DNA from 3 places in the Janthinobacterium paucivorans genome. Region 2 is predicted to be linked to each of the others. Evidence: predicted binding sites of a transcription regulator. Region 2 holds the regulator's gene; each other region holds the start of a gene.
What was found. The regulator FNR, encoded in region 2, switches genes on or off when oxygen is low (the NO sensors DNR and NnrR bind a similar motif). The targets are predictions, from matches to a motif close to TTGATNNNNATCAA.
Positions count from the first base shown of each region.

Region 1: the regulator FNR is predicted to act here: its motif matches at 1,967-1,980, upstream of ACQ4V8_RS01655 (universal stress protein).
Region 3: the regulator FNR is predicted to act here: its motif matches at 1,969-1,982, upstream of ACQ4V8_RS14080 (bacteriohemerythrin).

Region 1 is NZ_JBNYXR010000001.1:373,404-377,613, reverse strand. Features, by position in the region: gene ACQ4V8_RS01665 (chemotaxis protein CheA) at 1-737, opposite strand, end outside; gene ACQ4V8_RS01660 (protein phosphatase CheZ) at 737-1,594, opposite strand; gene ACQ4V8_RS01655 (universal stress protein) at 2,062-2,529, shown strand; gene ACQ4V8_RS01650 (response regulator) at 2,689-3,333, shown strand; gene ACQ4V8_RS01645 (Crp/Fnr family transcriptional regulator) at 3,663-4,210, shown strand, end outside.
Region 2 is NZ_JBNYXR010000011.1:113,873-118,082, reverse strand. Features, by position in the region: gene ccoG (cytochrome c oxidase accessory protein CcoG) at 1-442, shown strand, start outside; gene ACQ4V8_RS14720 (FixH family protein) at 590-1,114, shown strand; gene fnr (fumarate/nitrate reduction transcriptional regulator Fnr) at 1,240-1,998, opposite strand; gene ACQ4V8_RS14710 (response regulator) at 2,238-4,210, shown strand, end outside.
Region 3 is NZ_JBNYXR010000010.1:141,255-145,464, reverse strand. Features, by position in the region: gene ACQ4V8_RS14085 (PepSY domain-containing protein) at 1-1,412, shown strand, start outside; gene ACQ4V8_RS14080 (bacteriohemerythrin) at 2,059-2,457, shown strand; gene ACQ4V8_RS14075 (hypothetical protein) at 2,461-3,333, opposite strand; gene ACQ4V8_RS14070 (DUF1294 domain-containing protein) at 3,528-3,902, shown strand; gene ACQ4V8_RS14065 (hypothetical protein) at 3,917-4,210, opposite strand, start outside.

The DNA of each region.
Region 1 (4,210 bases), on a different contig from region 2:
GCGTCTAGTTTGACGGCGTCGACGCGGATACTGTCTTCCTTGACGGGCGCGGCATGGCGCACTTCCGGACGTTCTTCGCGACGTTCCGCGCCATCCCAGGCTTTGCCTGCCGGCTTGGCGGCAGCAGTAGCAGCAGGCGCGGCGGCCGCAGCGACAGGCGCAGCGGCGACAGGCGCCGGTGTGCCAGCAAGCTGGCTGCCCGCCGGCACGACGGCGTTATACATACCTTCCCAGTCCAGGCCATCGGCGCTGGCAGTGGCAACAGCGGCAACCGGCGCAGCGACGACGACTGCGGCAACGGACGCGGCCACTTCCACAGCCACCGCAGCAGCAGGCGCAGCGGCGTCCATGCCCTTGCCTTCGATGGCGTTCGTCAGGATGTGCTCCAGCTCTTCCGGCATGGCCGGCAAGCTTTCCGGCGCGCTACCGTTGGCCAGTTCCGTCAGCTGGTCGGCCACGAAACCGGACGCTTGCAATGCCGCCTCGATGGCGATCGGCGTCACCGGTGCGGCGCCCGTGCGCAAGGCGTCGAACAGGTTTTCCGTCAGATGGCAGGCAGCCACCAGCGCGGGTAGGCCCATGAAGCCGGCACCACCCTTGATGGTGTGGAAGGAGCGAAACACGGCATTCAGTGTTTCTTTGTTGTCGGGATCACGCTCAAGACACAATAAGTGCTCTTCAACATTCACCGCAAGATCCATCGCCTCAACGACGAAATCCTTGAGCATATCGTCCATTAGAATCCCAAATCGGCAAGAAGGTCGTCTACATTATCCTGGTCCAGCGCCACCGAAGGAACGGACGGGCCCTGCATCAGCGGCACCGGCTTTTGCGCCAGTTTTTCGCGCACTTCGGCCGGTGCATTGTCGCGCAGCAGCTGGGCAAGCTCGTGCTCCACCGTCTTGGTGATGTTGACCACTTTCTTGATCAGCTGGCCCGTGATGTCCTGGAAGTCCTGCGCCATCATGATTTCCAGCAAGCGCGCTTTTTCCGCTTCCGTCGCCTCGGCAACGGCTTGCGCGAACTGACGGGAATCGCCGGCCAGGGCCTTGAATTCTTCCAGGCTCAGCTTGCCATCGAACAGCGCCGTCCAGCGGCTGTCCATGTCCTTGGCTTTCTTCGACAACACATCTTGCGCCGGCATGCCCTCGTCTAGCGTATTCAAGACCTTGTTGGCGGCCTGTTCCGTCAGTGTGGCGACATACTCGAGGCGGTCCTGGGCGTCGACGATCTGCGACGACGCTTCCGTCAACGCCTTGTCGTAGCCCAGTTCGCGCAGCGAATCGTGCAGCAGGCGCACGATGCCGCCCAGGCGTTCAAACATCGGCTTGTCGGACTGGTCGACCGCAACGGCCGCTTCGCCGGGCACGCCTGCGGGAGATGCGGCTGGCGCTTCCGGCGCGGCGGCGACTGGCGCTTCCGCTGCGGCTGCCGGCACGCTGGCGCTGGCCGACACCGAGTCGAACAGCGCGTCAAAGTCGTCGTCCGCGCTCACGGCTGCGGGCGCTGCAGCGGGTGCGGGCTGGGGAGCTGCCGCACTTTGCGCAGATACTTCATCGAATAATGCATCGAAATCATCAGCGGCGTTGGTCATATCCCTGCTTCTCCATAAATTGTCAAAATTCCGCCTGAACTGTGCGTTTTACAGACTGATACCCACAATTTCTCGATTAAGATGATTTGAGGCAATACCGCTGCGATGGTGCGAGTGTAGCAGGGCGCCACCCTGTTGGTAAATCTCAAAACGCGCTTCCTGGTGCAAAGCCGGCCCACAAGAGCTTTTCTCCCAGGAAATAAGTGTTCCTGCTGTTGTATTTTGAAATACTACCATTGGCGTGCGCACAAGACCACGCGCCAGACAAGAAATCTTACTCAAGGGTGCTTGCACAACAGTACTCCACGACTATAGTTGCAATTAAAACACAATCCCTCTACCAATGTTGTCTATACTAAAGGTGCAACAGTATTGATAATTATCAAGTCCCTATATGAATACCATACTGCCGCCGCGTCTACAATGAGGGGCGTTACGCGCGCTGAGTCACTGCCAAAGGACCTGCCATGTATAAGAAAATTCTGATCGCCACGGACGGCTCCACCGTCTCCAACTTGACCGCTTGCGCCGGCGTTGCCTTTGCCGAACAGATGAACGCCGACATCGTTGCCCTGTACGTGGCGCCCGAATACCAGTATCCGGTGTACATCGAGATCATTCCACCGAGCTATCCCAGCGAAGAAGAATATCGGATCGCCATGCGCAAGGCCGGCACAGAGCACTGGCAGCCCATCCTCGACGCCGCTGCCAAGCGGGGCCTGGAAGCGACGGGCCTGACCGCTTTTTCCGACAGCCCGGCCATGAAAATCGTCGAAGCGGCGCAATCGCAGCACTGCGACCTGATCTTCATGGGTTCGCATGGCCGCAGCGGCTGGGGGCAATTGCTGCTCGGCAGCGTGACCAACAAGGTGCTGTCGCACTCGACATTGCCGGTGCTGGTGCATAGGCTGATCAAGGAACCGCCACCGCAATAGCAGTTCGCATCGCCACAGAGGGGGGCGCAGCCGGCCTAGCGGGTAAGAAGACAAACTTGCGGCCATTCGGTTAAAATAACAATGTTTCTCGTTTCTCAACATTCGACCGGCCGCCACAAAACGGCCGAAGCACACTACTTGCCTCCAGATTGCCCGCCTATGATACGTATCGTGATTGCTGATGACCATACCATCATGCGGGAAGGATTGAAGCGCATTCTTGATGGCGCACCCGACATCGACATCGTGGGTGAAGCCATCGACGGCTTTGACGTACTCAATCACGTGCGCCAGGGCGGCTTCGACCTGCTGCTACTCGACCTGTCGATGCCCGGCCGCAGCGGCGTCGACCTGATCCGGCAAATCCGCAGCGAGGCACCCAAGCTGGCCATCCTGATCCTCACCATGCACGAGGAAGAGCAGTATGCGGTGCGCGCCATCCGCGCTGGCGCACAAGGCTATCTGACCAAAGAAAGCGCGGGCACCCAGTTGGTGGGCGCGATACACAAGGTGGCGTCGGGACGTCCCTACATCAGCGCCGAGGTAGCCGAGCAGCTCGTGCTCAACATCATGATGCCGAACGAAAGCTTGCTGCACAAACAGCTCTCAGACCGCGAATTCGAAGTCTTTTCCCTGCTCGTGGCGGGTAAGTCGATCACCGAAATCGCCAATAACCTGCATCTGAGCGTGAAGACGGTGAGCACCCACAAGACGCGCATCATGCAAAAGATGAGCATGAGTTCGCTGTCAGAAATGGTCCAGTATGCGGTGGCGCACCGCCTGCTGTCGCCCTTCAAGAGCTGAGCATGTCCAGGCGCACCATCGCGTAGGAACAATCCTACATCAACTACCATAGCTCCTACTGCCATATTCAGCCTCTGCTGATATGAATTCGGGACGCTTGTTGGCATACTGAAACCAGTCGCCAAGTTGCTGGAAAGTTATTTCATCACCCAGCAAGTCTTCCGCGAATTGAGATTTACCAGCCTGGATGCGCGTCGCCCTTGCCTGCCCGCCGCCCTGTGCACCCTGTCATTCAACTCTGAACTACCTGTCACCAGGAGATGAACATGCCGTCCACGCAAACGCCTGAAACCCGCGCTGCCTCTCCATCGCTGTCCCCCTCCTCGCCGATGGAAGCGGGGCGCCAGCGCCAGGGGCGGCTATGGTCGAACCTGAAGGAAGTATGCGACCTGCTGCATATCTCCAGCGCCTGCACCGTCGCCGCCGATGAGCTGCTGTTCCAGCACGTGCAATTCAAGACGGGCCAGCGCGTGCACACCATAGGCCAGGCCTTCGATACCCTCTACATCGTCAATTCGGGCTTCCTGAAAACCGTGCTCATCGACGAATTCGGCAATGAGCAGGTACTCAGCTTTCCCATGAAGGGGGACATGCTCGGCGTCGATGGCATCCACTCGCGCCATTATTCGTCCGAAGCGGTGGCCTTGTCCGACTGCGACCTGATACTGCTGCCGTTCAAGAAACTGACGGCGCTAGGCAGAGTCCACCTGGAACTGGAAAACGTCATGTATGGCGTGATGAGCCGCGAACTGGTGCGCGAGCAAGCCATGATCGGCATGCTGGGCGCCCTCAGCGCGGAGGCCCGCGTGGCGCGCTTCCTCGTCTCGCTGGCCGAGCGTTTTGCGCAAATGGGCTATTCAAGCAAACTATTCAACCT
Region 2 (4,210 bases):
CAGTTCGCAGCAAATCCGCCAGCGCGCCACGCGCCCGCGCGTACTGATCTACACCGCCATCCTGGGGCTGATCATCATCGCCGTGTGTACCTCACTGGCCCTGCGCACCCCCCTGAAAATGGACGTCATCCGCGACCGCGGTTCGATGGGTCGCGAAGTGGAAGACGGCATGGTCGAGAACGTTTACCGCTTGCAAATCATGAATACCTCGGAGCAAACTCAGCATTTTAAAATCAGCGTTTCCGGCTTGCCGGGCCTGACCTTGCTGACGCGCGAAGAGGTGACGTTACAGCCGACGGAAACGCTGGGCTGGCCCATCCGCCTGCGCGTGCCGCACGGTGTCGGCGAGAAGGGCTCGAACAAGATTGCCATCGAATTGCACTCGCTGGACAACCCAGCGTTGCATGTGCGTGAAGGCGCGGTATTCATCGTGCCGCGCTAAGGTTGATGTTGGGGTCAGATCCCTCGGGTCTGACCCCGGCATTTCGCCGTTGGGCCAGCATCAAACATGCGTTAGCTTTACTTTATTTTCAACCCAGAAGCAAAAGCTGGGGTCAGGCCCAAAGGGCCTGCCCTCAAGGAGAACAAAATGTCCGACAGCCTCAAGCTGCAAGCACCCGTTGCACCATGGTACAAGCATCGCTGGCCTTGGCTGCTGATGATAGGTCCCGGCCTGTCCATGGTCGTTGGCAGCTGCATGGCGTATATCGCGTTTACGCAGCCCGATGCGCTGGTGGTGGGCGATTATTACAAGCAAGGTAAGGCCATCAACCAGGACTTGCGACGCGATACGGTCGCCAGCAAGCTGGCGATGGCTACCAGCCTGTCCTATGACGTGGCGTCGGCGCGTCTCAGTGGTTCCGTGCGCAGCGTCGGCAAGGCTTACCAGGGTCCGTTGCAGCTGCACCTGGCGCATGCGACCCTGCCGGAAAAAGATATCAAGCTACTGGTGCAGCCCGATGCGGCCGGCAACTTCTCAGTAGCGCTACCGATGCTAGAGCGCAGCCGCTGGCAAGTGCTGGTGGAAAACGACAAACGCGAGTGGCGCCTGTCCGGCATCTGGACCTGGCCACTGCAGCGCAGCATCGCGCTGCAGGCGGATGCAGAGCTATAACGTACAGCGCCGGGAAAAAACCGTAGCGAGCGGCAGTGATTTGTGGCTAAGAGCGCAGCTGTGCTAGAGCACAGCGAGCATCGCAGGCCGCAAAGCGCGACGCGCAGCAGGTTTTGACGGTGCTATTATTTGCAGACGTCCGTGCCGGCCGTAATGGCCTTCAATATTGCCGGCTGCAAGATCTCGATCTCGCGGTTGGAAACGCGCAGCCAGCCTTCCTTCTTAAACTTCGACAATAAGCGGCTGACGCTCTCGATGGTCAACCCCAGGTAGTTACCAATTTCCTCGCGCGACATGCGCAGCTGAAATTTGCTGGCCGAATAGCCGCGCGCTTCATAACGCGAAGCCAGGTTGACGATAAAGGCGGCAAAACGCTGGGTCGCCTGCATATTGCCCAGTAACAGCATGACACTTTGCTCGCGCGTGATTTCCTGACTCATCATGCGATGGAAATGGCGCAGCAAGGTTGGCATATTACCCAGCAATTGTTCCAGGCTGGAAAATGGAATTTCACACACTTCACTATCTTCCAGCGCCACCGCATTACAGTGGTGGCGGTCGGCGCTGATGGCATCCATGCCCAGCAGTTCGCCGGCCATCTGAAAACCCGTCACTTGCTCTTCGCCGCCAGGATTGATCTGGTACGTCTTGAAATGCCCCAGACGAATCGCGTACAAGTTCTGGAACGAATCGCCGATGCGAAACAGCGAGGCACCACGCACAATCTTGCGACGACGGCCGATGATCTGGTCTAGCCTGTCCATGTCGCCCACATCGAGACCCATCGGCAGGCACAATTGATGCATGCTGCAAGTCGAACATCGCGCACGCAATGCTTCCACGTTCACTGCGGGCAAGGTGAGAGTGAGGAGCGCTTCAGTCATGTCGGTACCTTTTAGAAAATGCAATGACAAGTTTACTGCATACAGAGTTGCCGTGTGCCAATTTCAGCGTAATTTCGGTGAATAAACGACGTCCATCCTTTAATTATATGGCAACATCGTCAAAAGCCCATACGGGGAGGGCAATTTACTCAGCGCCGCTTGCAAAGTTAATGTATTGATAGGAGAATTCTTGAAGGCGTTATCTGCCGTCTGTGCCGCCCGGTACTCAAAAGGACATCATGAAGCCTCTCGGCATTAAAGCAAAAGTCGCCCTGGCCACCAGCCTGACCTCGATCGCCATGATCGCGCTGGTCACCATGATCCAGGTGCAGCACATGCGCGACGACTTCAGCCAAGTACTGCTGGGCCAGCAATACTCGCTGATCACGCGTACCGCTGCCGAGCTCGACGACAAGCTGGGCATGCTGCTGCAGATTGTCACCCTGACGGCCAGGCAGCAGCCGCCGGAATTGATCGCACAGCCCGCCCAATTGCGCCAATACTATACGCGGCGCTCGATGCTAGTCCTGTTCGACGATGTACTGGTGCTCGACGCGCAAGGCGCCATCGTGGCCGACATGCCGCTCGTCAAGGGGCGTGCAGGCATCAACGTCACCGAGCGCGAGTATTTCCAGACCGTCCTGCGCACGCGCCTACCCATGATCACCGAGCCAATGCTGAGCAAGTCGAGCGGCATGCCCATCGTGCAAATGGTCGCACCCGTCATGGCCGCCGATGGCCAGGTGGCCGGCATGGTGGTCGGCGTGCTGCGTTTGTACAAGGACAACCTGCTGGGGCGCCTGCGCTCGGAAAAAATCGGCAAGAACGGCTATTACTCGATTCTCACGCGCGGCGCCGTGCCGCGCTACGTGCTGCACCCCGACCCCAGCCGTTTGCTGCAGCCGCGCCAGCCGGACACCAATCTGGCGACCACCGCGCTGCTGAAACAAGATGGCGAAGGCAGCATGATCAGCACCGACAGCCGCGGCATCACGGCCGTCAACAGCTTCAAGCGCCTGAAATCGGTGAACTGGCTGCTGGCTACCTCGCTGCCCGTCGATGATGCCTTCGAGCCGTTCGATGGTGTGCTGTACCGGCTGGTGCTGTGGGGTATCCTCGCTTCGCTGCTGGCCGCTTTTGTTCTGGGCTGGCTTACCGTGCGCCTGCTGTCGCCGCTGGTACGCCTGCGCGACACCCTGCAAGCGCTGCGCACTAGCGGTAGTCGTTTCAGCCCGGTACCGGTGCGGCAGCGCGACGAGATCGGCGAACTGACGGAAGCGTTCAACGACCTAATGAGCGAACGCGATCGCCTGCAGCAAGAGCTCGAAGCACGCGCGGAGGAGTTGGAACAGGAGCGCGACCGGGCCGAGGCGGCCAACCGCGCAAAGAGCGACTTCGTAGCCAATATGAGTCATGAAATCCGCACACCCCTCAATGCCGTGCTGGGCATGGTGTACCTGCTGGGAAATACCAAGCTCGACACGGAACAGCGCAAGTATTTGACCATGGTGCGCGTGGCGGGCCAATCACTGCTGGGCATCCTCAACGACGTGCTCGATTATTCGAAGATCGAAGCGCGTCGCATGGAATTGTCGCCCGTCGAGTTCGACCTCGATGAAGTCATGAATTCCCTGGCCACGACGATGACCATGAATGCGGGTAAAAAGGAGCTGGAACTGGCCATCGCCGTCGAGCCCGACGTGCCGCGGTGCCTGGTAGGCGACGCCCAGCGCCTGCTACAAATCCTCGTCAACCTCGCTGGCAACGCCATCAAGTTTACCGAGAACGGCGAAGTGGTGGTGGCCGTCAGCAAAGCCGAAAGCGGGAAAGGGCGCGCCTGGCTGCGCTTCGAAGTGCGCGACACGGGCATCGGCATGACGGAACTGCAGCAACAGCAGCTGTTTGCCGCGTTTTCACAGGGTGACCAGAGCATCACGCGGCGCTTCGGCGGCACGGGCCTGGGCCTGGCCATCAGCAAGCAGCTGATCCACATGATGGGCGGCGACATCGCCGTCGCCAGCAGCGAAGGCAAGGGCAGCCGCTTCTCTTTCAGCGTGCCATTCGAGATGCTGGCGCAAGCAGCCGAAACGCGGCGCACGCCAGCCTTGGGCCAGCTGCGCCTGCTGGTAGCCGACGATAACCGCACCGCGCGCGAACTGATCGTCAAGCTGATCGAAGCGTGGGGCTGGCAAGCCGACGAAGTCGATTCCGG
Region 3 (4,210 bases), on a different contig from region 2:
CCGTAGCCAGCCTGGGCCTGCCCCTGTTCGCCATCACGGGCTCGATGCTGTACCTGGGCCGCCGCAAGGCCAGGCGCGCTGTGCAGGCGCAGCGGGCTCTGCTGGCTGGCATTGCGGGCAAGCAAGATACCGGCTTGCCCACCCTGGTGGCCTACGCCAGCCAGTCGGGCCAGGCCGAGCGCCTGGCCCTGGAAAGTGCGCGCGCCCTGCAGCAGGCAGGGGTGGCCGTCGACGTGCAATCGCTGAACCACTTCGATCCTGCGCAATTGCGCCAGTACGAACGGGTCCTGATCGTTGCCAGCACCTTTGGCGAAGGCGAGGCGCCGGACGGCACGCGCCGCTTCGCGCGCCTGTTGCAACAAACATCGGGAACGCCGCTGGCAGGCCTTGAATTGGGCTTGCTGGCCCTGGGCGACCGTCATTACAGCCACTTCTGCGCCTTTGGCCATGTGCTGGAGCGGCAATTGCGCGCGCTGGGCGCGACGCCATTGTTCCCGCTGATCGAAGTCGACCAGCACGACAGCGCCGCCCTGGCCGACTGGTCGCAAGCGCTGGCGCGCTGCAGCGGCAGCGCCATCGAGGCCATCGGCGTGCAGGAGCAGACCTCATACGAAGACTGGCGTTTGCTGCGCCGCGTGCTGCTCAATCCCGGCAGCCTGGGCGGCGAACTGTATGAGATCACCTTAACTGGGCCGGCCGGCGCCACTTGGGAAGCCGGTGCGCTGGCCGAAATCATGGGCTGCAACGCGGACGGCAGCGATGCCGACGCGCATGGTACGCATGGTACGCATACGGCGCAGCATGCGCCGCGCAGCTACTCGCTCGCGTCGCTGCCTTCCGATGGAGAACTGCAGTTGCTGGTGCGCCAGGAACGCCACGCGGGCAAGAATAACCAGGGCTATGGCATTTGTTCGGGCTGGCTCACGCGCTTCGCGCCGCCAGGCGCCAGCATCCGCCTGCGCCTGCAAGCCAATCGCGCCTTCGCCCCCACCCTGGTCGATCTGCCCTGCATTTATATCGGCAACGGTTCCGGCCTGGCTGGCTTGCGGGCGCACCTGCGCGCACGCAAGCGGGCAGGACTGGCACGCAACTGGCTGCTGTTCGGCGAGCGCCAGCAAGCCGTGGACAGCATCTGCGCTGCTGAACTCGACGCCTGGGTCGCCGATGGCCACCTGGCACGCCTGGACCGCGTCTTTTCGCGCGATGCTGAAACACGCGAGTATGTGCAGGACCGCCTGCGCGCCAACGCCAACATCTTGCGCAACTGGCTGGCGCAAGGCGCCATCGTCTACGTGTGCGGCAGTTTGCAAGGCATGGCAACAGGAATCGATGCAGTACTGCAAGAAACACTGGGGCAGGAGGGCTACGATGTCCTGCTGGCGGCCGGACGTTATCGCCGCGACGTGTATTGAGCGAGATCAGTGAACGACAGCGGTGAACGAGATCGTTGAGCGACAGCAGAGCGCCGCCGGCACGATCGGGCCATGTGGGCAGACGCCACGGCAAGGGCTGATACAGCTGATACAGCTGATAACTGCTAACTGATGCAGCGCAACACAGCAATTAGTTGTAGTGTCAAGCAGATCAACCACCCTGCGATTATGCTAGTGCGCAATGAAAGAAGCGAGGCAGTGACCGGCAGCCGGCGCATCCCTGCGCTGCCGCCGGAACAAAAGCGACTACTTGCGGGGTAATGCCGTTCAGTTAGTGTGTTAGTGATGCTATTTTTAGCCCAAGAACTAGGACAGGGGTCGGACCCTGAGGGGGAATGTGCTTCAATGGAGCACATTCCGATCACGAAGTGACCGACCCCTGCTCTTTGTGCCTCTGGGGTTAGCGAATTTACTGGCGCTCATCAATCACGCCAAAACCTTTAACTGAACGGCATTACTACTTGCGGGTGACAATTTGTTGCCCGTTTTGCGTTGAATAGATCCACCACCCACATCTGCGCTCTTCACCATCCTTTTGATCCAGATCATGGATTTTCACCTGCACTGCGGCCACACTGGCACGGTCCGCTTCGCATCGAGACGGACTTAACTGGGGGGCATCGGCATGGGTATATCTGCTTGGAAGGATGAGATGGCGCTGGGCGTTCCCGCCATCGACGAGGCACATGAGGCGCTGTTTCAGGAGCTGGCGCGGCTGGGGCAGTTGAGTGACCAGCATTTTAGCGTCGCGTTTCGCGAGCTGATTGCGGCCGTCGAACGCGATTTTCGCGAGGAAGAGGATTTGATGGAACAAATCGACTTTCCCTCGCTAGCCAAGCACCGCGAACAGCATGCGCGCTTGCTCAGCGGCTTGCACCATGCCTGGGCCGCCGTCGATCAGGGCGACATGGAACAGGGTCGCCATGCACTGTCGCTCTTGCCGCAATGGCTGATTTTCCACCAGGCCACCATGGACCTGGCACTGGCGGCGGCACTCGAACTGGTGCAGCCCCAGCCGAAATAGTCTCTACAGCAGCAGCACCGTGGCTTGCTCGGGCAAGACGACGCGGTAGTGTCCCGGATATTTGTCTTCACCGTCAAAAATCTTGCAAAACACGGGCTGATTGATGTCATTGACGGCAGGCTCCTTCATGGGCAAGGTGGCGATCAGTTGCTCGCCATCCATCAACTGCAAGGCGTAACCGCGCTCGATCGCGCAAAAGGCCAGCGATTGCACGTCGTTGGCGAACGGCCGCTTGTACCACGGCGTGATGGCCCGCACGGCGCGCCGCGCGTCGCGCAGCACTTGTCCCACGCGCGTGACACTCCACGCATCGCGCGCCACGGACGGCTGGAGCACGATATTGGCCGTCAGCTCACCGCTGCCCTTGTTCACCAAAAACATGCCATCCTGTGCGGCGATGTCCTCGTTGAGCGGCACCACAAACACGCCGCCGTCCGAGACCTTGATCGGCACGGGTGCGCCAGTGCCGATCAAGGCCACGCGCACATCGTCGATGCTGGCGTTCAGCTTGGCCGGAATCAGGCGCAGGGCCATGACCACGCTGCCGCTCGACACTTGCCACACTTTCCTGGCTGTCAGATAACTCTCGCGGTAAGCCGTGAAACGTATGCGCGGCGCCTTGGCGTCGCTGCTAGCGGTGATCGTCACCGTTTGCGAGGGCAAGGCCTGTTCCGCTGGTGTGGCTGGTGTGGCTGCCGTGGCAACTGTGGCAGTAGCTGTGGGCACAGCGGGCGGCGGCATGGCATCGCTGACCGGTGGCACGCTGGCACTGCGCAGCGGCGCCGAAACAGCCGGCGCTGCCGCGTGATCCTGGGCCTGAGCCTGGCCCAGCGACATGAGACACCACCATCCGGCACAAGCGATCCATATACGCATGCATTTCTTTCACTGAAGAGAATATTTTTTGTCGGCCCCGCATTATCGCAGAAGGGAGGCCGCTACGCCGCGCCTGGCCTTGCGCTGGAACTGCCGGCCTAGCCATGCCATAGGCGCACTGGCGCCATCCTGCTACACTGGCGCTATCTGATCAAGCAAGAAACTGCAAGACGACTGTCTCGACATCACACACCATGCCCTACCTGTCCATCCTGTTATTTAGCCTGTTGTATTTGCTGGCCACATTCTTTTTCCACATTCCCGCCCTGGTCGCTCTCGCATATGGCGTGCTCAGCCTCAGCTGTTTCGTCGCCTACGCGATCGACAAGTCGGCCGCCCGACAGGGGCGCTGGCGCACTTCGGAACGCACCCTGTTACTGCTAGGACTGCTGTGCGGCTGGCCGGGCGCGGTACTGGCGCAGCAATGGCTGCGCCACAAGTCCAGCAAGCGCTCGTTCCGCGTGCTGTTCTGGCTCACCGTCGCCCTCAATATTGCCGCTTTCGTGTATTTCAGCATGCATTACGCTGCGCCCGATATCGGCACCGAGGTGGCGCCCATCGAGTTGTAGGACTGCCGGTCGCCTCACTCGCCCAGCAGGCGCAGCGATTCCAGCCAATCCGCCTTCCATTCGCGCAACAAAGGCTGCGTGGCAAACGCCTTCTTCAGGTGCGCCATCGGTACGCGATGCACATCGTGCAAGCCGAAAGCGAGGGTAACGGGATGCCACAGGTGGCTGTTCTTGCCGCCACGCGAATTCTTGCGCACGCGCGCCCCGTCGTCGCCAAAGATGCCCACGCCACTGGCCAGCCCCTGGTCCAGGTTGACCTTGCCCACGCCGGCAAAGGCAATCAAGATCTGTTCGCGCCCCAGGCCTTT